Regions from separate parts of the Blastococcus sp. SYSU D00868 genome, predicted to be linked through region 4. Evidence: riboswitches for the same ligand, from Rfam matches in the RefSeq annotation. Region 4 holds a riboswitch; each other region holds the start of a gene.
What was found. Region 4 has a riboswitch for cyclic di-AMP ahead of ACI79F_RS10775 (C40 family peptidase). Riboswitches for the same ligand answer to the same signal wherever they lie in the genome.

Region 1 (4,580 bases), on a different contig from region 4:
CCACCAGGGAGAGCACCCGCCGCCGGGTCACCGCGGCGACCCACCGGGCGAGCGCGCCGCGGCCGCGCGGCGGGGCCCCGGCGCCGGCCGCGCGCTGCCGGCGGGGCAGCGCGCGCATGCCGAGGAGGCTCAGCACGGCGGGCACGAGTGTGAGCGCCACGAGGACGGCGACGACGATGGTCGCCGCCGCGGCGATGCCCATCTGGGTGAGGAACGGGATGCCGACGACCGAGAGGCCGGCCAGGGCGATCACGACGGTGAGGCCGGCGGTGACGACCGCGGAGCCCGCGGTCCCCACGGCGGTGCCGATCGCGCTGCCGACGTCCGCGCCGCGGCGCAGCTCCTGCCGGTACCGCGTGATGATGAACAGGGCGTAGTCGATGCCCACGGCCAGGCCGAGCATCGCGGCCAGGATCGGCGTCGTGGAGGACAGGTCGACGAACCCGGTGGCGATCGTGACGCCCAGGACGCCGATGCCGACGCCGACCACCGCGGTGAGCAGGTTCATCCCGGCGACGAGCAGCGAGCCGAAGGTGACCGCGAGGACCACGAGGGCCACGACGACGCCGACCACCTCGGCCGGGCCGCCGACGTGCGGCGGCGCCTGCACCGCCTCACCGCCGACCTCGACGGCCAGCCCGGTGTCCGCGGCGTCGGCGACGGCGGCCAGCAGGGCGTCCCGCTGCTCGGGGGTCACCTCGCCGGGCTGCGCGTCGTAGCTGACGGTGCTGTAGCCGATGGTCGGCTGCGCCGAGTTCACAGCCGGGTTCTGCGGGTCGAACGGGTCGGTGGCCCCGGTGACGCCGGGCAGCTCCCCCAGCGCGGCGACCGTCTGCGTGACCGCGGCGGCGTTGTCCGGCGTCGCCAGCGTCTCGCCGTCCGGGGCGGCGAACACCACCCGGGCCGTGGCGCCGCCGGCCGCGGAGCCGAAGCGCTCGTCGATCCGCTCCAGGGCGTTGGTCGACTCCTGGCCGGGGATGGAGAAGCTGCCGGTGGTCTCGCCGGAGAGCGTCACGGCACCGACGCCTCCCCCGACGAGCAGCACCAGCCAGACGAGCACGACCGGCAGCCGGTGCCGGTGCGAGAGGGCCCCGAGTCGGGACAACAGGACAGCCATGCGGGATCAGGCCTCCACCTGGTGGGGTGCGGGGAGAGGGGCGGCGGGACGGCGGTGGCCGAGCGCGTCGAGACAGGTGGCGACGATGTGCGGCCGCCACGCGGTGGTCGCGTCCTCGGCGTGGGCCGCCAGCGTGAGCACGGCCAGGGCGGCGAGGGCTCCGACGACGCGGACGAGCCGCTCGGGCTCCGCCCTCTCCTGATCGACGCCGAAGGCGCGCAGCACCTCCGCGCTCGCCGCCGCCGGCTCCTCGGGAGCGGGCCTGGGGTCGGTGGCCGGGGCGAGCATCAGCGCGACGATGCCGGGGTGGGCCAGGGCGAGGTCCACGAGGATCTCGAGGGCCCGCAGGTCACGCTCGCGGCCCGGCGGGAGGTCCGCCACCGCGCCCCCGACCCGGCGCCCCATCCCCTCGGCGTGCGACAGCACGGCCTCGTACAGCGCGTCCTTGCTCGGGAAGTGGTGCAGCAGCCCCGCCTTGGACAGCCCCACGGCGGCGGCCACGTCCTGCACCGACGTCTTCGCGAAGCCCCGGCGGGCGAACAGCGCCGCGGCGCGGTCGAGGATCCCCTCGTCCACCTGCTGCCGGAACGGTCGCGCCACGCCTCCACGGTAGGCGTGACCGACCGATTCGGTCGGTAAACCGGCCGAAGCGGTCGGGTGAGGTGGGTCACCCGCCGCGCCCGAACGCGTGGCCGGTGGGTTTCATCACGGTTTGGCAACACGCCGTGTCGAACTGCCCGGTTCGCCAGAAGTGATCTGCGTCACGACGACAGTCGACATGACGACTCGTAGCGTCTTGGCTGCGCTCCGCACAGAGGGCGTGACGGCCGGGCCGCCCAACCCTGCCCACCGGCCGTCTCCGACATCCCTTGGGGCAGGGGTGGGGGACCCACCGGTTCCACGGCGTGCACGCACGCCTCGGGGTGAAGCCGCAGCACGCGGCCGGGCACCGATCGCCCGAACCCGACAGCTCACCTCACCGGCGGTGATCGGAGATCACAGCACCCGTGTCCAAGCACCGCGCAGCCCGTTATGTCCGCACCAAGAAGGCCCTCTCCCGGGCGCCCATCGCCGCCGGCGCCACCCTCATCGGGCTCGGCGTCCTCGGCACCCCGGCGGCCCAGGCCTCCCCCACCACCCCCGACCACACCGGCGGCGAGACCCACGAGCGGCCGCACACCTGGGCCGACTCGTCGTCGGCCTCCCCGGAGACCTACCGGGACACCACCGACACCTACGGCCGGCACGCCGCCCCCGACGGCACCTACACCGTCGAGCGCGGTGACACCGTCTCGCGGATCGCCGCCTCCTTCGACCAGCCGTGGCGCGAGCTCTACCAGCGCAACGTCGTGGTCATCGGCGCCGACCCGAACCGGATCTACCCCGGGCAGGTGCTCGCCCTGACCGGCGCGGCGCCCGAGGCCCCGGCGACGACCGGCCCCGCCGGCGACTCGGCCCCGCTGGCCGAGACGACCGCCGAGGCCGCGCCGGCCCCGGAGGCGGCTCCGGCCCCCGAGGCGGCGCCGGCCCCGGCCCCCGCGCCCGCCCCGGCGCCGGTCCCCGCGCCCGCCCCGGCCCCGGCCCCCGCGCCGGCTCCGGAGCCCGCTCCGGCGCCCGTCGCCCAGGTCGCCTCGGCGATCGCGCACATCAGCAACACCGCCGGCGCGATCAAGCCGCAGGCACAGAACGCCGCGAACGCGGTGGTGTCCAACGTCCCGGGCGCCGCGTCCATCACCCTCGGCGGCACCCGCGCCAGCGCGGTCGACCCGGGCGGCCACCCCTCCGGCCTGGCCATCGACTACATGGTCATGTCGAACGCCGGCCTCGGCGACGCGATCGCCCAGTACCACCTGGACCACTGGGACGAGCTCGGCGTGGAGTACGTCATCTGGCAGCAGCGGATCATCACCTCGCCGGGCGGCGCCTGGAAGGCGATGGAGAACCGCGGCAGCGCGACCGCCAACCACTTCGACCACGTGCACGTGAACTACCGGGGCTGAGCCCGGCAGCACTGCGCGACGACGGCCGCCCGGTCCCTGGACCGGGCGGCCGTCGTCGTCCCGCGGCGGGCGCCGGCCAGGTCGCGTCGGCGGCGTCGCGCACCTGCTGCGCGGTGGCCGCCCAGCCGGCCAGCAGCGCGCGCCCGTCCTCGGCCGGGGTGCCCGGCTCGGCGGTGTGGTGCGGCCGCCTGTCGCCGGTGGGGGGCGTGGCCGTACCCCCAGGGACCCGACCTCCCGCGCACGCGTCCCGGGGCGTTCCGTGGGCACCGACGCACCACCAGCCCACAGCACGAGGAGCACCCACCCATGCGAGGAGCCGTTCTCCACGCCCCCGGCGACGTCCGCGTCGAGGACCGCCCGGACCCGCGGATCGAGCAGCCCACCGACGCCGTCATCCGGCTGGCCGCCACCTGCGTGTGCGGCTCGGACCTGTGGCCCTACCGCGGCGCCGAGACGGTCGCGGGCCCGGCGCCGATGGGCCACGAGTACGTCGGCGTGGTCGAGGAGGTCGGCGGCGAGGTGTCGACCCTGCGGCCCGGCCAGTTCGTCGTCGGCTCGTTCTTCGCCTCCGACAACACCTGCGAGATCTGCCGGGCCGGCTACCAGTCCCGCTGCGTGCACGCCCACCCCATGGGCGCCATTGGCACGCAGGCCGAGTACGCCCGCGTCCCGCTGGCCGACGGCACGCTCGTCGCCACCCCGGAGACGCCGGACGCCGACCTGGTCCCCTCCCTGCTGGCCGCCTCCGACGTGCTCGGCACCGGCTGGTTCGCCGCCGTGGCCGCCGAGGCGGGGCCCGGCAAGACGGTCGCGGTCGTCGGGGACGGCGCCGTCGGCCTGCTCGGCGTCCTCGCCGCGGAGCAGCTCGGCGCCGAGCGCATCGTCGTCTTCAGCCGGCACGCCGACCGGCAGCGCCTCGCCCGCGAGTTCGGCGCCACCGACGTGATCACCACGCGCGGGGACGAGGGCGTCGCCGAGCTGAGGGAGCTCACCGGCGGGCTCGGCGCGCACTCGGTGATCGAGGCCGTCGGCACCCAGGAGTCGATGATGCAGGCCGTCCGGGCCACCCGGCCGGGCGGGCACGTCGGCTACGTCGGCGTCGCCCACGACGTCGCGCTGCCCGGCGACGAGCTGTTCCTCTCCGGCGTCCACCTGCACGGCGGGCCGGCGCCCGTGCGCCGGTTCCTGCCCGACCTGATCGGCCGGATCACCGACCGCGCGATCGACCCGGGCCGGGTCTTCGACCTCGCCCTGCCGCTGGAGCAGGCCGCCGAGGGCTACCGCGCGATGGACGAGCGCCGCGCGATCAAGACCCTGCTGACCGTCTGACACCCGCCACGTCAGCGCCGACCTCGTGCACGTCACGCCCGGCGCGTGCACGCACTGGCACCGCCACCCGCTGGGCCGGACCGTGTCCGTGACGGAGGGCGGCGCGGCGCCCCTGCGCTGACCCGCGGGGCGGC
Region 2 (4,580 bases), on a different contig from region 4:
GCCCGTCGGTGACCGGCGGCGCCGGCGGCGGTTGGTCGGGTGCGATGCCACCCGCGGTGGGGGTGACGAGTCCTTCTGGTGCGGACATGGGTGGAGCCGTCCTTCCTGCGCAGGGCGCAGTGCATCGAGTGGTGGTGCGGTGCGGGACGGCCGCCGGTGCGTCGTCCCGTGCGGTGGTGCGCCCGGCGGGTCAGAGCCGGGCCTCGGATCTCAGGTGCGCGGTGCGTCAGGGAGTGGCGAGTCCTGCGCCGGCCCAGCGCAGGCAGTCGCTCACGAGCTGCAGGAACTCCTCGAAGGGCTGGTCGGGGTCCCACGCGTCGACCGCCGTGGTGATCGCGGCCAGCGCGGTGTTCAGGACCAGGGCGGTCCGCACGTCGTCGGCGTCCGGACAGCGCCGGCCCAGCCACTCGCGCAGCTCGGGCTCGAAGCCGTCACAGGCACCGCGCGCCGACCGGCACAACCCCGGGGACTGCTCGAGCAGCCGCTTCTGCAGCGGCAGCCGCTCGGCCAGGATCCGCGCCAGGCCCAACGCGAGGTCGGTCAGCGCGTCCCAGAGTGGCAAGTCGGTACGACAGTTCTCCAGCAGGTTCCGCCACTGGCGTACTTCCTCGGGGTCCAGGTCGAAGACGACGGCTTCCTTGCTGGGGAAGTAGCTGAAGAACGTCGTCCGCGAGACCCCGGCCTCGGCGGCGATGTCCTCCACGCTGACCGCGTCGAACCCGCGCTCGCCGATGAGCCGCAGCGCGGTCGCCCGGATGAGGCGCCAGGCCGCGAGCTTCTTGCGCTCCCGCAGCCCCATGACGGCGGACACGGGACAGCGCTGGGTCTGCGCATCGTCCGCCGATCTCCTCATGGGCGCCGACGCTAGACCCGAACCTGTACCCAGTACAAGTTCTTACTGCGTCCGGGTTTCGACCTCACGTCCTGTTCACCGGGCGCCGGAGCGATCCCGCATGGCGGTGGGGGGCACTCGGACGTTCCGGCAGGTCGGCATCGCCATCGGCATCGCCATCGGCATCGCCATCGGCATCGCCGCGCTCGGGTTGATCGGCGCCGTGCCGGCCTTCTCGGCGGTCCGCCCGCCGGCGGCGGTCAGGAGGCGACGACCGGCTCCTCGCCGAACCCCGCCGGCACCGGGACGGCGTAGTAGCGGCGCTTGGTCGCCTGCTCGAGCATCCGCTGCAGCGGCTCGCCGCCGAGGCGCAGCAGCCGGAACGCCGCCGGGTCGCCCTGCCCGGTGTTCTCCACGACGTAGAACCAGAACCGGTCGGGGTGGGCGCGGGCCATGTCGTACAGCCGCGACTCCAGCCACACGTCCTCACCGCGGACCGAGCCGGGGACCGCACGCACCTCCACGGTGCGGTCGCCGCTGACGACGTCGCCGGGGGTGCGGCTGCCGCGGACGTCGCGGGCCGCCCGGCCCGCCGCCGCCTCCTGCGCGAGGACGAACGCGATCGCCGCGTCCTGCACCGCCGTCGGGTCGGCGGAGTGCTCCACGATCGGGGTGTCGGTGAGGAACATCGCTGCTCCGCTGGGTCTCGGCGGGGTGGACGCAGTGGTCCTACACCCGCCGCCGCGCCGGGAGGCGGGAGTTCGTCGCGCTACGTCACGGACGGGCCCGCCGGGCGGCGCGGCGTCCGCGCGTGGTCGCGCAGCGTCACGCCGGCCGGGCGCCGGCCACCCGGGCGGGGGAGCGCGTCACCCGTCGTCGTGGTCCCGGCCCGGTCCGGCGCATGCCCGCGCGCGGGCGGGGGAGGACCGTCGCCGACAGCACCACCTGGGGGAGGACACCGTGCCCAACGACGTGAACCCGATGCCTCGACCCGGCCTCGCGACCGGGAGCACCTGCTCCCGGCGGGCGGCCGGGCACTCGCCGCACCGGAGCACGATCCTGCTCTGCCACACCGGCGGGCTCGCCGACTGGCGGCCGGTGTTCGTCCTCGGGGTGGACGACGACGTCGTCACGCTGGCCGACGGCGACCGGCTCGCCCGCTACCGCAACCACGCGCCGACGACGCTGGCGCGGGCCGTGGTCGAGGCCGGGCCCGAGGCGCACCTCAACACCCGGTTCGGCTACCTGTTCCTGACCTCGTGGCCGCGCGACCCGGACGCCGTGTTCTCGCTGGCCCCCGCCGACCAGCCGCATTCCCCCTGCGGCTGAGCGCCCCGGGGCCCCGGCCGCGACGGCGCGGACGGGGCTCCGGGGAGGTGCTCACCAGGCGGGGCGGGCCGATCCGACGTAGCCGGGCACCGATCCGGCCCAGACCACCTTGACGGGCTGACCGTAGGTCGAGGCGTGGACCATCATCCCGTTGCCGATGTACATGCCGACGTGGCCGACCGGGCTGTAGAAGAACAGCAGGTCACCGGGCTGCATGTGCCACAGGCTGACGGGCAGGCCGATCCGCGACTGCATGCGCGAGGAGTGCGGCAGGTTGATGCCGGCGGACCGGTAGGCGTACTGGACCAGCCCGGAGCAGTCGAAGCTGTTCGGGCCGGCGCCGCCCCAGGCGTAGGGCTTGCCGACCTGGGCCAGCGCGGTGTCGACCGCCCGCTGGGCCGCCGGGGTCGGCGCGGCGTAGCTCGGCACCGACGCGGGCACCGCCGCCGGGACGGCGGCGGGCACGGTGGCCGGGACGGCGGCCGGCACGGCGTTGGCCGAGGCGACGGACGGGGTCAGCGCGAGACCGGCGCCGGCCGCCAGGGCGACGACGGCGGCTCGGGCGGAGCGGGGCATGCGGGCGTGCGAGGACGTGCGGACGATCGCCATGGACGGCGGGTTCTCCTTGTTCTCCGGATCCGCCTACCGGGTTAGCTGTCGGGTTCGGACGCGGGAATCGCCCGGCCCCGCCCGGACGACGACGTCCGAGCGCAGGCTTCACCCCAGTGCTCACCGTGGGTCCCCGGCCCGGGCGGGCGCTGCGGCCCGTGCCCGGTTCGGCGGGTCCGCCGGGTGTCGCCAGCTCTTCAGCGACGGGTTGTGGCCCCGACGGACGCGATGACCGTAGGACCGCCCCTTCCGCCCCACATCCGGGCGAGCGGGGCCGGACACGCCTGGCGACCGCGTCCGGTTCCGTGGCGTGTCAGCGTCCCGAACCCCGGCCTGACCTGGGCGGACCTGCGCGTATCGAGACCCGCCGGCCCGCGCCGCGCGGGGCGGCACGCCGATCGCCGACACGCCGCACCGGCACCACCCAGCGTCACCGGCCGTTGGGCAGGACGTCGCCGGAGTGCACCCGGCGGTTGATCCGATCCCCGACCGGGCATCGACGGTCCGACGGACCCGAGACGGTCCAGCGACACGACACGGTCCACGACAGGAGGAGATCCCAGATGGCCGGCATGTTCCGGAAGCTCATCGCCTCGGGCGTTGCGGCGAAGCTCGTCCAGGAGGCGCGCAAGCCGCAGAACCAGGAGAAGATCAAGCAGATGATCGCCAAGATCGGCGAGCAGAACAAGAAGCGCGGCGGCGGCGCCGGGCGCGGGCGCGGGCCCGTGCACTGATCGACCGCACCTCGCGCAGCGACCCCCGTCCGGCACCCGCCGGGCGGGGGTCGCTGCGCGTCAGGCGGGCGTGCGGTCGCGCACGTAGAGGCCGGGCGCCGGGTCGAGCACCGGGTGCCGGACGCTGCCCAGCTCGGCCGGCGCCGGCACCCGCGGCCCGGAGCGCACCGCCGTCCAGTCGGCCCACGTCTCCCACCAGCTGCCGATCCGCTCCTCGGCGCCGGCCCGCCACTCCTCGGGGTCGGCGACCGTCTCGCCGCCGACCCAGTGCCGGGCCTTCGGGTTGCCCGGCGGGTTGACCAGGCTCTGGATGTGGCCGCCGTTGCTCAGCACGAACGTGCTCGGCCCGGACAGCAGCCGCGTCGTCCGGTAGCAGCCGCGCCACGGGGTGAGGTGGTCGGTGACCGCGCCGGTGACGAACGTCGGCACGGTGATCTCGCCGAGGTCCACCGGGGTGCCGAGCACGGTCACCGCGCCGGGCTGGACGAGGGTGTTGTCGCGGAAGATCCGCAGGAACTGGTCGTGCAGCCGGGCGGGCAGGTTGGTCGCGTCGGCGTTCCAGGCCAGGACGTCGAAGGCCGGCACCGGCTCGCCCTGCAGCCACTGGTTCACCAGGCCGTCGAAGACCAGGTCGCCGGGCTTCATGAGGCTGAACACCGACCCCAGCGACCTGCCGCCGAGCACGCCGCGCGCCCGCGACACCCGCCGGGCCAGGCCGGTCACGAACTTGCCGGCGAAGGCGCCGATCGGGGCGCGCTCGCCGAAGTCCAGCAGGGTCACGCCGTAGGCGGCGCTGTGCACGCTCGCGTCGTCCATCGCCGCGAGGTGGTTGAGCAGCAGGGTCTGCAGGATGCCGCCGGCGCAGAACCCGACCGTGTTGACGTCGGGGGAGCCGGTGACCTGCCGGACCACCGACACCGCCCGCCGCAGCCGCTCGGTGTAGGTGTCCAGGTCCCAGTGCGCGTGCTGCCTGCCGGGGTTGCGCCAGCTGACGATGAACGTCGAGAAGCCGCGGCCGACGGCGTGCTCCACGAAGCTGCGCCCCTCGCGGAGGTCGAACAGGTAGTAGCGGTTGA
Region 3 (4,580 bases), on a different contig from region 4:
GCCGCTGCGCCAGCTGGCCCACGAGGCGTACGCGAAGCTGTCGGCGACCCTGCCGCCCGGCACCGTCGGCCTCTCCACCGGCGAGGAGGAGATCGACCCGGGCGCCCCGATCGTCTGCTGCACGGTGGAGAAGGCGCCGCTGCGCGGCGACCTCCTCGTGCTGGACGAGTCGCACTGGGTGGCCGACCCCGAGCGCGGCCACCACTGGGCGCGCCTGCTCCTCACCGGCGAGTACCGGGAGATGCACCTCATCTCCGCCGCCGAGGCCTACCTGGTGCTGCGGCCGCTGGTGTCCGACGCCGAGCACGTCACGGTCGTCAACCACAAGCGGCTGTCCCGCCTGGACGTGCTGCGTGCGCCGGTGCGCCCGGAGACGGTCCGCCCGCAGACCCTCGTCGTCGCCTTCTCCCGCAAGAACGTCTACGCCGTCGCCGCGGCGCTGCACGCGCACCGGCCGGGCAGGGTCGGCGTCCTGTACGGCGCCCTGCCGCCGGCCACCCGCCGCGAGGTGATCGAGCAGTTCACCAGTGGCGAGTTCGACGTCCTGGTGACCACCGACGTGATCGGCCACGGGATCAACGTGCCGGCCACCACCGTGCTCTTCGCCGAGACCACGAAGTTCGACGGCGAGCGGGTCCGCCCGCTCCGCTCCTGGGAGACCGCGCAGATCGCCGGCCGGGCCGGCCGCTACGGGCTCACCGGGCACGGGCAGGTCGGGGTGCTCACCGGCGTGCCCGGGCTGCGGCCGGACCAGGGCCTGCTGGCCGCCGGCGCCGCGGTGGCCCGTGGCGACGCCGTCAGCGACCTGCCGAAGCGGGCCCCCCGGCTGCGGCCGGAGCTGGCCGACCTCGGCGCCATCGAGGCCGTCGACCTGCCGGAGGCGCTGACCCGTTGGATGGCGTGGGCGCGGACGGCCACCCGCGACGAGGCGGTCGCGCCCGACGACGTCAGCAGCCTGGTGCTGCGGGTCGAGGCGCTGCTGCCGCTCCTGCGCGGCCCGCTCGGCGCGGCCGGGGACCTGGACACGGTGTGGCGGCTGGTCGACCTCGCGATCGACTACGACCCGCCCCGCCGCACCCGGTGGCTCGCGCTGGCCCGCGCCGCCCTCCGGCACGCCGCCGGACTCCCGGTCCCGCCGGAGACGCTGCTGCCGGACGTCCCGCGCGGCGGCACCGTCGAGGAGTACGAGCAGGCCGCCGCGGCCGCCCGCGACGCCCAGACGCTGCTCCGCCGCTTCCCCGGCGTGGCGGGGCTGGAGGACGACGACGCGGCCTGGGTCGAGGAGGAGTGCGCCGAGGCCATCTCGCTGCTGCTGCCCGGCGCGATCTCGACGGTCCGCAGCGCGACCTGCCGGGAGTGCGGCCGCGCGGTCGCCCCGCGGTTCGCCACCTGCCGCCCGTGCAGCGGCCCCGCCGGCCGCGGCGGGGGCGACGCCGACCGCCGTCCCGCCGCCGGCGGGCGCCGGGCCGCCGGACGCGCCGCCGGCCGTGCCCTGGGCGGGCGCCAGGGCGGTCCGCGCGGGCGGTCCCGCCGGGGCTGAGCACCGAGTGGGGCCGGGCGCGTGCGCGCCCGGCCCCTGGCTCAGTTGTAGTTCACGTGCACGTGGTCGTAGTGGTTGGCCGTCACGCCGCCCCGGTCGGCCATCGTGGACCAGGAGCCGCCCGGCGACTGCAGGATCCGCTGCTCCCAGATGATGTACTCGACGCCGAGCTCGTCCCAGTGGGCGACGTGGTAGGCGACGATCGCGTCGCCCAGCGACGCGTTGGACAGGACCATGTAGTCCAGCGCGTTGCCCGACGGGTGGCCGTGCGGGTCCGTCGCGCTGGGCCGGGTGCCGCCCAGGGAGATGGAGCCGGCGCCCGGGACGTTGCTGACGACCGCGTTCGCCGCGGCCTGCACGCGCGCGGAGACGGGCCCGGCCGTGTTGTTGATGCGGGCGACCGCGGTGACGGCGGTGCTGCCTGCGGCGGCCGCGCTGCCGCCGCCCGAGGACCCCGACCCCGCGGCCTCCTCCTCGGCGGCCTCGGCCGCCTCGGCGGCTGCTGCGGCGGCCTCGGCGGCGGCCGCCGCCTCGGCCTCGGCCTGCGCCTGGGCGGCGGCCGCGGCGGCCGCGGCCTCCGCCTCGGCCCGCTGCCGGTCGAGCACGGCCTGGTCGGCGGCTTGCTGGGCCTGCGCGGCGGCGACCTCGGCCGCCTCGCGGGTGCCGCGGCTGGCGGTGAGCTCCGACAGCTGCTGCAGGTCCGGCTCGACGGTGGCCGGCGCGCTCTGCGCGGACAGCCCGAGGGCCGCGGCGACCGAGACCGACTCCGACGTCCCGGCCTCGGCCTGCGCGGCCGGGTCGGTGCCGACCAGGACCTGGACGAGCACCGCGCCCGCGGCGGCCACGCCCAGGTAGACGCCGGGGCGGCGGCGCAGCGCGGCCGGTGAGCGGCGCCGGCGGGGCGCGGGGACGTGGAGGACCTCGGTCGCCGGCTCGGTCGCGGCCGCGGCCGGCGGGGCCGGAAGCGGCGCGGTCTCGGGGGCCGCCGCCCGGGTGGGGCGGGGCGAGGGGGTGCTGCGGTGCTGCATGAGGAGGGGACTCCAGGGGTGCGGGTGCCGCGGCGCGCCGGGGACGGGCGCCTGCGGGCGGGGGTGCAGGCGGGCGAGGCCGGCCGGCGGTGCCGGGCTCCACCGGTGCACGGGACGCGGCGGGGCGCCGCTCGAGCGCGGGTGCTCGACGGGGTGCAGGGGTGGAGCGGCGTCGGCTACCGACGACCGCGGGTGCTCAGCTGCGCGGGCGCACCCTGCCCCGAGGGGACCGGCCGGAGCGGGGGCGTGGATGCGGGGCAGCGATGCTGGGGCGCGCCATGCGGCGGCTCTCCGTTCTTCCGTCGGCCGCCTACCGAGTTAGCTGACGGGTTCGGGCGGGAAGCGGCCCTACCCCTCCGGACACGTCCGGACGGGATTCACCCCAGTACTGCGGTGGGTCCCCGGCTCGCCACGAGGGGGCTCGTGGGCGACTCGGCGGCGTCCGACCGGCTTCCCCGGTCGGGGACCAACGACCGGACGGACGGCGGGAACGGTAATCGCGTTATGGAGTCGTGACAATCCGGCGCGGCCGGTTCTGGAGCCGACACGCGGCGCCGGTACGCCGGTTCGGGCCGCTGACCGTGTAGGGCACCGGCCCGCCACCGCGCCCGGCTGTGGCCGAGAACACAGCGGACGGGCGGCCCGGGAGGCACGGCGGGCCCGGTAGACGTCCCAGACGACCTATGGGCGCAGGTGGCGGCCGAGAAGGGCGGCCGGAAGGAGTGACATCGGCCCCACTGCTGTCAATCGGCCGGGGCGGGATCGGTAAGTTCCCGACGCAGCGGGCCGCAGCGCGCACGTCGGGAGGCGCGGTGAACGGATGACCCGCGAGGGAGAGGTGCAAGTCGTGGCAGCCGTTGACGCCGTGCTCGACGAAGCAGGGGTGAAGAACAGTCGCGTCCGCGACTTCGTCCGCCAGTGGGCAGAGCACACCGGTGCCGCCCGCGTGGAGGTGGTGCACGCCTCCGACGACGCCCGCCTGGTCCAGGAGGCGCTGGAGGCCGGTGAGCTGCTGCCCGCCGGGGAGGGCCGCTACTACTCCCGCAGTCACCCGAAGGACACGGCGCGGTCGGAGGAGCGCACCGTCGTCGCGACCAACAACGAGTCCGACAAGGGCGTCTACAACAACTGGAAGCCCGCCTCGGAGATGCGCCCGCTGCTGACCGAGCGCATGAAGGGCGCCTCGGCCGGCAAGACGATGTACGTCGTCCCCTACCTCATGGCCCCGCCCGGGTCGCCGCTCGAGCAGTACGCCACCGGCGTCGAGCTGACCGACACCCGCACCGTCGTGCTGCACATGAACCGCATGGCGCGCGTCGGCGTGGAGTTCGTCAACGACCTCGCCGACCAGGACAGCTTCGTCCGCGGCGTGCACGTCACCGGCGACCTGGAGAACCTGGGTCACGGCACCCCGGACGACCAGCGCTACTTCGTCACCGTCGCCGACGAGCGCACGATCCTGCACTTCGGCTCCTCCTACGGCGGCAACGCGCTGCTGGGGAAGATCGCCCACGGCCTGCGCCAGGGCGCCTACGACGGCTGGCGCTCCGGGGAGTTCCTCGCCGAGCAGTTCATGCTGCTGGGGATCACCGACAAGCAGACCGGTCGCAAGTACCACATCTGCGGCGGGATGCCGAGCGCGTCGGGCAAGACCAACCTGGCGATGACCCTGGCCCCCGACATCCTCGGCGACCGCTACCACGTGACGTTCTACGGCGACGACATCGCCTGGCTGCGCGTCGACCCCGAGGACGGGAAGATCTACGCGATCAACCCCGAGTACGGCGTGTTCGGTGTCGCCAAGGACACCAACGAGGCGACCAACCCCACGGCGGTCGAGGCGATCCGCGAGGGCACCGGCACGATCTTCACCAACGTCGCCTACAACGAGCAGACCGCCGACGTCTGGTGGGAGGGCAAGAGCCCCGAGCCGCCGGCCGACGTCACCGGGTGGCGCGACTGGCAGGGCAAGCTGATCAGCGAGCGGTCCGAGGCGGAGAAGGATGCCCCCT
Region 4 (4,580 bases):
GCGGTGGCCCGGGCGGTGGCCCGGGCGGGGGGCCGGTGGCCCCCGGCGAGCCGCTGCCGCCGGACGGCTGACCCGGGCGGGCGGCCCGGCCCGCCGCCAGCCGCTCGTCGAGGGCCTGGGTGATGAGCCACCCGCCCAGCAGCACCAGGTGCAGCAGGAACAGCCACAGGGCCAGGGCGACCGCCGCGCCGACCGCGGTCAGGCCGCCGAACGGCGCGCCCAGGTCCAGCGGCAGGGACAGGAAGAACACGAACCCCTGCAGGAACCCGGACAGGCAGGCGGCGGTGAACAGCGACGCGCAGACCAGCGCCGGCCACCGCAGCCGGCCGGCCGCCACGACGCGGAAGCCCCACACCAGCGGCACGGTCAGCGCGAACAGCACCGAGTAGTAGCCGAGCGCGAACCGGCCGATCGCGGCCCCCGCGCCGGGGCGGGGAGCGAGCTCCGCCATGCCGCCGGCCGCCAGCAGCAGGGGGTACAGCAGCAGCGGGGTGACGACGACGAGCGGGAGCCCGAGCAGCCGGCCCCGCCAGCCGGTCAGGGTGTCCCGCCGGCGGCTGAACCGCAGCAGCGCCCGGCGCAGCCCCTCGCCGTAGAGCGAGAGCGGGACGAGGGCCAGCAGGAAGCCCAGGACGTCCATCCCCAGCCCGGCGTCCACCAGGTCGCGCACCACCCCCGGCGCGCCGAGCTGCTCGGGTAGCACCTCGGTCAGCCGGTCGGTCAGCCGGGAGACCTCGGCCCGCCCGGTCAGCAGACCGGTGAGCCGGACGGCGACCAGCAGCAGCGGGACGACGGCGATCCCGGCGTAGAAGGTCAGTCCCGCGGCGATCAGCGCGAGGTCGCGGCCGTGCAGCTGCTCGCGGACCGACGCGGTCAGGAAGCGGACCTCCGCGACGACCCGGGCCCGGGTCCACGCGGCCCCGGGCGGCGGTGGTGCCGGCGCCGCGCTCAGCCGGCGGACTCGGAGGTCTGCGCCCCCGAGGTCTCGGTGCCCCCCGAGGTCTCGGTGGCCCCGGAGGTCCCGCTGCCCGACGTCCCGCTGCCGGAGGAGTTGCTCCCGGACGACGCGGGCGCCTCGGAGGTCTGGGTCGGCGGGCCCTCGGTCTCCGCGCAGTCCCCGCTGTCCTCCGCCGTCCCGCACTCCTGCTCGTTGCGGTCGACGTCGGTGTTCCCGCCGCTGTTGCTGCACGCCGTGAGCGAGCCGGCGATCGCGAGGACGACGAGCGGGCGGGCCAGCGCCCGCCGGGAGATGCGCATGCGGGGGTGGTGCGCGCCGCGGCAGCTCCTGAAACCCGCGCGCGCCGGGCGCCAGCAGACCGGCCCGCCCCTCGCAATGTGGCGTTGATCGCTCACTGTGAGCGAACGAATTACACGCTGGTGATTGTCACGCCGCCATAACGGCCCTTACGGTCTGTGTGTCCAACGGGGCGCTCCGTCACTGAAGTGGGTGACACCCCGTGGACGCCGTCGAGCCGGCCGACCCCTCGGGGGACGCCGGGCCGGGGACCCACCGCAGTCCTGGGGTGCAGTGCACGCGGATCCACCGCGGGCACCGGGCGAACTCCCGCCCGAACCCGTCAGCTAACCCGGTAGGCGGCCGTCGGAGAAACGGAGAGCCGCCTCCCCATGGCGACCCCTGAGCGCGCCTTCCCCGCGCGCCCGCACCGCGCCCGCCGGGCGCTCCTCCTCGCCTCCTCCGTGGGCGTCGCCCTCGGCGTGGCGCTCGTCCCGGCCCCCGCGGCCGCCGAGGAGCCGGGGACCGCCGCCGAGGCCGCCGAGCTCATGGCGGCCCGCGGCCACGAGCTCGAGGCGGTGACCGAGCAGTTCAACGAGGCGCGCGAGCAGCTGGCCGCGCTGCAGGCCACGGCGGCCGAGGCCACCGCCGCCGCCGACGCCGCGCAGGCGCAGGTCACCACGGCCCAGCAGCAGGTGCGCGGCGTGGCCCGCAGCGCCTGGACGGGGCAGAGCGGCGGGTCCCTCGCGGCGCTGCTGACCAGCGACTCCGCCGAGGAGTTCATCGACGCGGTGAACGTGCTCGACATGGTGGCCGACCACCAGAACGGCGTCCTGAGCACCGCGGTGACCGCCAGCGACGCCGCGGCCGCCGCGCGCGCCACGGCCGACCAGGCCGCCGCGCAGGCGCAGGAGACCTACGACGCCGTCGCCGCGCAGCAGGCCTCGCTCGAGGCCGAGATCGCCGAGTACCGGGCGGACTTCGAGCGGCTCACCGCCGCCGAGCAGCAGGCCGCCCTGGCCGCCTCCGCCGCCGCGCACGCCGAGACGTCGGCCAGCCGCGACGACCGCGAGTCCCCGGCGGCCGCCCCCTCGGCCCCGGTCGTGGCCAGCAGCGACGCGGCCCAGATCGCCATCGACACCGCCATGGCCCAGCGCGGCAAGCCCTACGTCTGGGCCGCCGCCGGCCCGCGCTCCTACGACTGCTCCGGCCTGACGCAGTACGCCTACCGCGCGGCCGGGATCAGCCTGCCGCACTCCAGCCGGATGCAGTCCCAGATGGGCCAGGCCGTCTCCCGGGCGGACCTGCGCCCCGGTGACCTGGTCTTCTTCTACAGCCCGGTCAGCCACGTCGGCATCTACATCGGCAACGGCCAGATGGTGCACGCGCCGACGTCCGGGGACGTCGTCAAGGTCGCCAGCATCGACTCGATGGGCGGCTACGCCGGCGGCCGCCGGATCGCCGGCTGAGCCCTCCGGGGCCCTCCCCGGCTCCTCCGCAGTCCGACCCGCAGCCCCGGCCGCCCCGCGCGGCCGGGGCTGCGGCGTCCCGCCCTCTTGACTGCACCGCTCTCTTCTGTGAACACTGCTCTCGAAACGACACGGTGATCGCAGAAGAGGGAGTCCGACGTGGTGGAGACCTGGCAGTGGACCTGGGCGCTGGCCGCCTTCGCCGCCGAGCTGGCGGCGCTGGTCGTGTTGTCCCGCTGGGGCCTGGCCGCGGGGCCGGCCGGCGCGGGCCGGGTGCTGCTCGCCGTGGCGCTGCCGCTGGCGGCCGCCGTCCTGTGGGGGCTCTTCGCCGCGCCCCGGTCGGTGGTCGACGTCCCGCTGCTCGCCGTCCTGACGAAGGTCGTCGTCTTCGGTGCCGCCGTCGCCGCGTTGTGGGCGAGCGGGTCGCCCCGCCTGGCCGCCGTCCTCGGCGTGGTCGCCGTGCTGAGCGCGGTGCTGTCCGGTCCCGTGGTGCCGGAGCCGGCGCCGGTGGTCGCCGTCAGCTCCCCGGCTCGCTGACGGACTGGAGCAGCCCCCAGACGAAGCGGGCGCGGCGGCCGTCGGGCAGCGCGACGTCCCAGTGCGCCGGCGCCGGGGCGCCCACGTGCGAGGCCCCGGGCACCGCCGCGACGTCGTCCACCACGTGCTGCCAGACCAGCAGCCGGTCCGCCCGCGCCCGCGGGACGCCCGAGTCCGGTCCGCGCACCAGCTGCTCGTCCAGGACCTCGCCGCCCGGGCCGCTCACCACCCGCCAGCGCAGCTGCGGCCACAGCGGCAGCGGCCACTGCCGCAGCTCCAGCTCCAGGTCGCCGTGCCGGCGCGGGACGCAGGTGTCGGGCGGGCCGAGCACCGCCGTCCGCAGCGCCAGGCCGCGCGGCGCCCGCGGGCTGTGGTGCAGCGCCTGCCAGCGGGCGTGCGCCGCGTGCGCGGCCCCGCGGGTGGCCGACAGCCGCGGCAGCGCCTCGGCGACCAGGTCGGGACGGACGTCGGCCATCCGGCGCAGCAGCACGAGGCAGAACTCCCGCCGCGCCAGCCCCCGCACCCCGCCGACCCTGCCACGCCGCGGGAGCAGCTCGCCGTCACCGGGCAGCGCTCCCGTCGCGTCGCGGCGCGACAGCAGCGCCGGGGGATGACGGTGAGGGCGCGCCGCCCGCCCCGGGACCGGCCCTGCCGCGGAGGTCACACCCCCGGACGGGGACCCCGCGGGCGGGCCGGCCGTTGGCACCGGGAGGAGACCGCCCGCTCGAGAGGGAGCCGATGACCCCGCGCACCGCCGTCCTGCTGTTCCGCGCCGTCGCCGTCACCGAGGCGCTGACCTGGGTGGGGCTGCTGGCCGGCATGTACGTCAAGTACGTGCCCGAGACCACCGAGCTGGGCGTGCAGGTCTTCGGCCCGATCCACGGCGGGGTGTTCGTCCTCTACGTCGTCGTCTCCCTGCTGGCGGCGCGGCTGCTCGGCTGGTCGAAGGGGACGACGCTGCTCGCCCTGGCCGCCTCGGTGCCGCCGTTCGCCACGGTCGTGTTCGAGGTGTGGGCCCGCCGCACCGGGCGGCTCGGCGCGGTCGCCCCGGCCTGACCCGGGGCGGCGCCCGGCCGGTGGCCTACGGTCGCCGTCATGCCCGAGCCCGTGCTGCCCTCGACCGCCCGGACCCTGCTGGCGCGGACCGCCCTGGCCCAGCGCGACGGCCGGGTCCCGGGGCTGGTCGCCGGGGTCGTCCGGGACGGCGGGCTGGCCTGGTCCGCGGGCCGCGGCGACGTGCCCGGACCGGTGACCGACGTGCAGTACCGGCTGGGCTCGATCAGCAAGACCGTCACCGCGGTCGCCGTGCTGCGGCTGCGCGACGAGGGCCGGCTGCACCT

Region 1: it holds a riboswitch for cyclic di-AMP, as region 4 does, so the genes downstream of both, ACI79F_RS07395 (LysM peptidoglycan-binding domain-containing protein) here and ACI79F_RS10775 (C40 family peptidase) in region 4, are expected to answer to the same signal.
Region 2: it holds a riboswitch for cyclic di-AMP, as region 4 does, so the genes downstream of both, ACI79F_RS11195 (NlpC/P60 family protein) here and ACI79F_RS10775 (C40 family peptidase) in region 4, are expected to answer to the same signal.
Region 3: it holds a riboswitch for cyclic di-AMP, as region 4 does, so the genes downstream of both, ACI79F_RS03100 (hypothetical protein) here and ACI79F_RS10775 (C40 family peptidase) in region 4, are expected to answer to the same signal.

What each region holds. Positions count from the first base shown of each region.
Region 1 is NZ_JBJGZO010000006.1:68,111-72,690, reverse strand. Features, by position in the region: gene ACI79F_RS07405 (MMPL family transporter) at 1-1,117, opposite strand, end outside; gene ACI79F_RS07400 (TetR/AcrR family transcriptional regulator) at 1,124-1,717, opposite strand; cyclic di-AMP (ydaO/yuaA leader) riboswitch at 1,965-2,117, shown strand; gene ACI79F_RS07395 (LysM peptidoglycan-binding domain-containing protein) at 2,125-3,117, shown strand; gene ACI79F_RS07390 (zinc-dependent alcohol dehydrogenase family protein) at 3,424-4,446, shown strand.
Region 2 is NZ_JBJGZO010000010.1:68,693-73,272, reverse strand. Features, by position in the region: gene ACI79F_RS11215 (MFS transporter) at 1-88, opposite strand, end outside; gene ACI79F_RS11210 (TetR family transcriptional regulator) at 227-811, opposite strand; gene ACI79F_RS11205 (protein NO VEIN domain-containing protein) at 1,093-1,521, opposite strand; gene ACI79F_RS11200 (hypothetical protein) at 1,793-2,161, shown strand; gene ACI79F_RS11195 (NlpC/P60 family protein) at 2,213-2,770, opposite strand; cyclic di-AMP (ydaO/yuaA leader) riboswitch at 2,787-2,937, opposite strand; gene ACI79F_RS11190 (hypothetical protein) at 3,334-3,504, shown strand; gene ACI79F_RS11185 (PHA/PHB synthase family protein) at 3,565-4,580, opposite strand, start outside.
Region 3 is NZ_JBJGZO010000002.1:280,146-284,725, forward strand. Features, by position in the region: gene ACI79F_RS03095 (helicase-related protein) at 1-1,540, shown strand, start outside; gene ACI79F_RS03100 (hypothetical protein) at 1,582-2,568, opposite strand; cyclic di-AMP (ydaO/yuaA leader) riboswitch at 2,861-3,016, opposite strand; gene ACI79F_RS03105 (phosphoenolpyruvate carboxykinase (GTP)) at 3,416-4,580, shown strand, end outside.
Region 4 is NZ_JBJGZO010000009.1:131,815-136,394, reverse strand. Features, by position in the region: gene ACI79F_RS10790 (transglycosylase domain-containing protein) at 1-71, shown strand, start outside; partial or broken gene ACI79F_RS10785 (YhjD/YihY/BrkB family envelope integrity protein) at 113-832, opposite strand; gene ACI79F_RS10780 (hypothetical protein) at 949-1,257, opposite strand; cyclic di-AMP (ydaO/yuaA leader) riboswitch at 1,499-1,591, shown strand; gene ACI79F_RS10775 (C40 family peptidase) at 1,627-2,703, shown strand; gene ACI79F_RS10770 (DUF2568 domain-containing protein) at 2,863-3,240, shown strand; gene ACI79F_RS10765 (hypothetical protein) at 3,221-3,763, opposite strand; gene ACI79F_RS10760 (DUF3817 domain-containing protein) at 3,979-4,296, shown strand; gene ACI79F_RS10755 (serine hydrolase domain-containing protein) at 4,336-4,580, shown strand, end outside.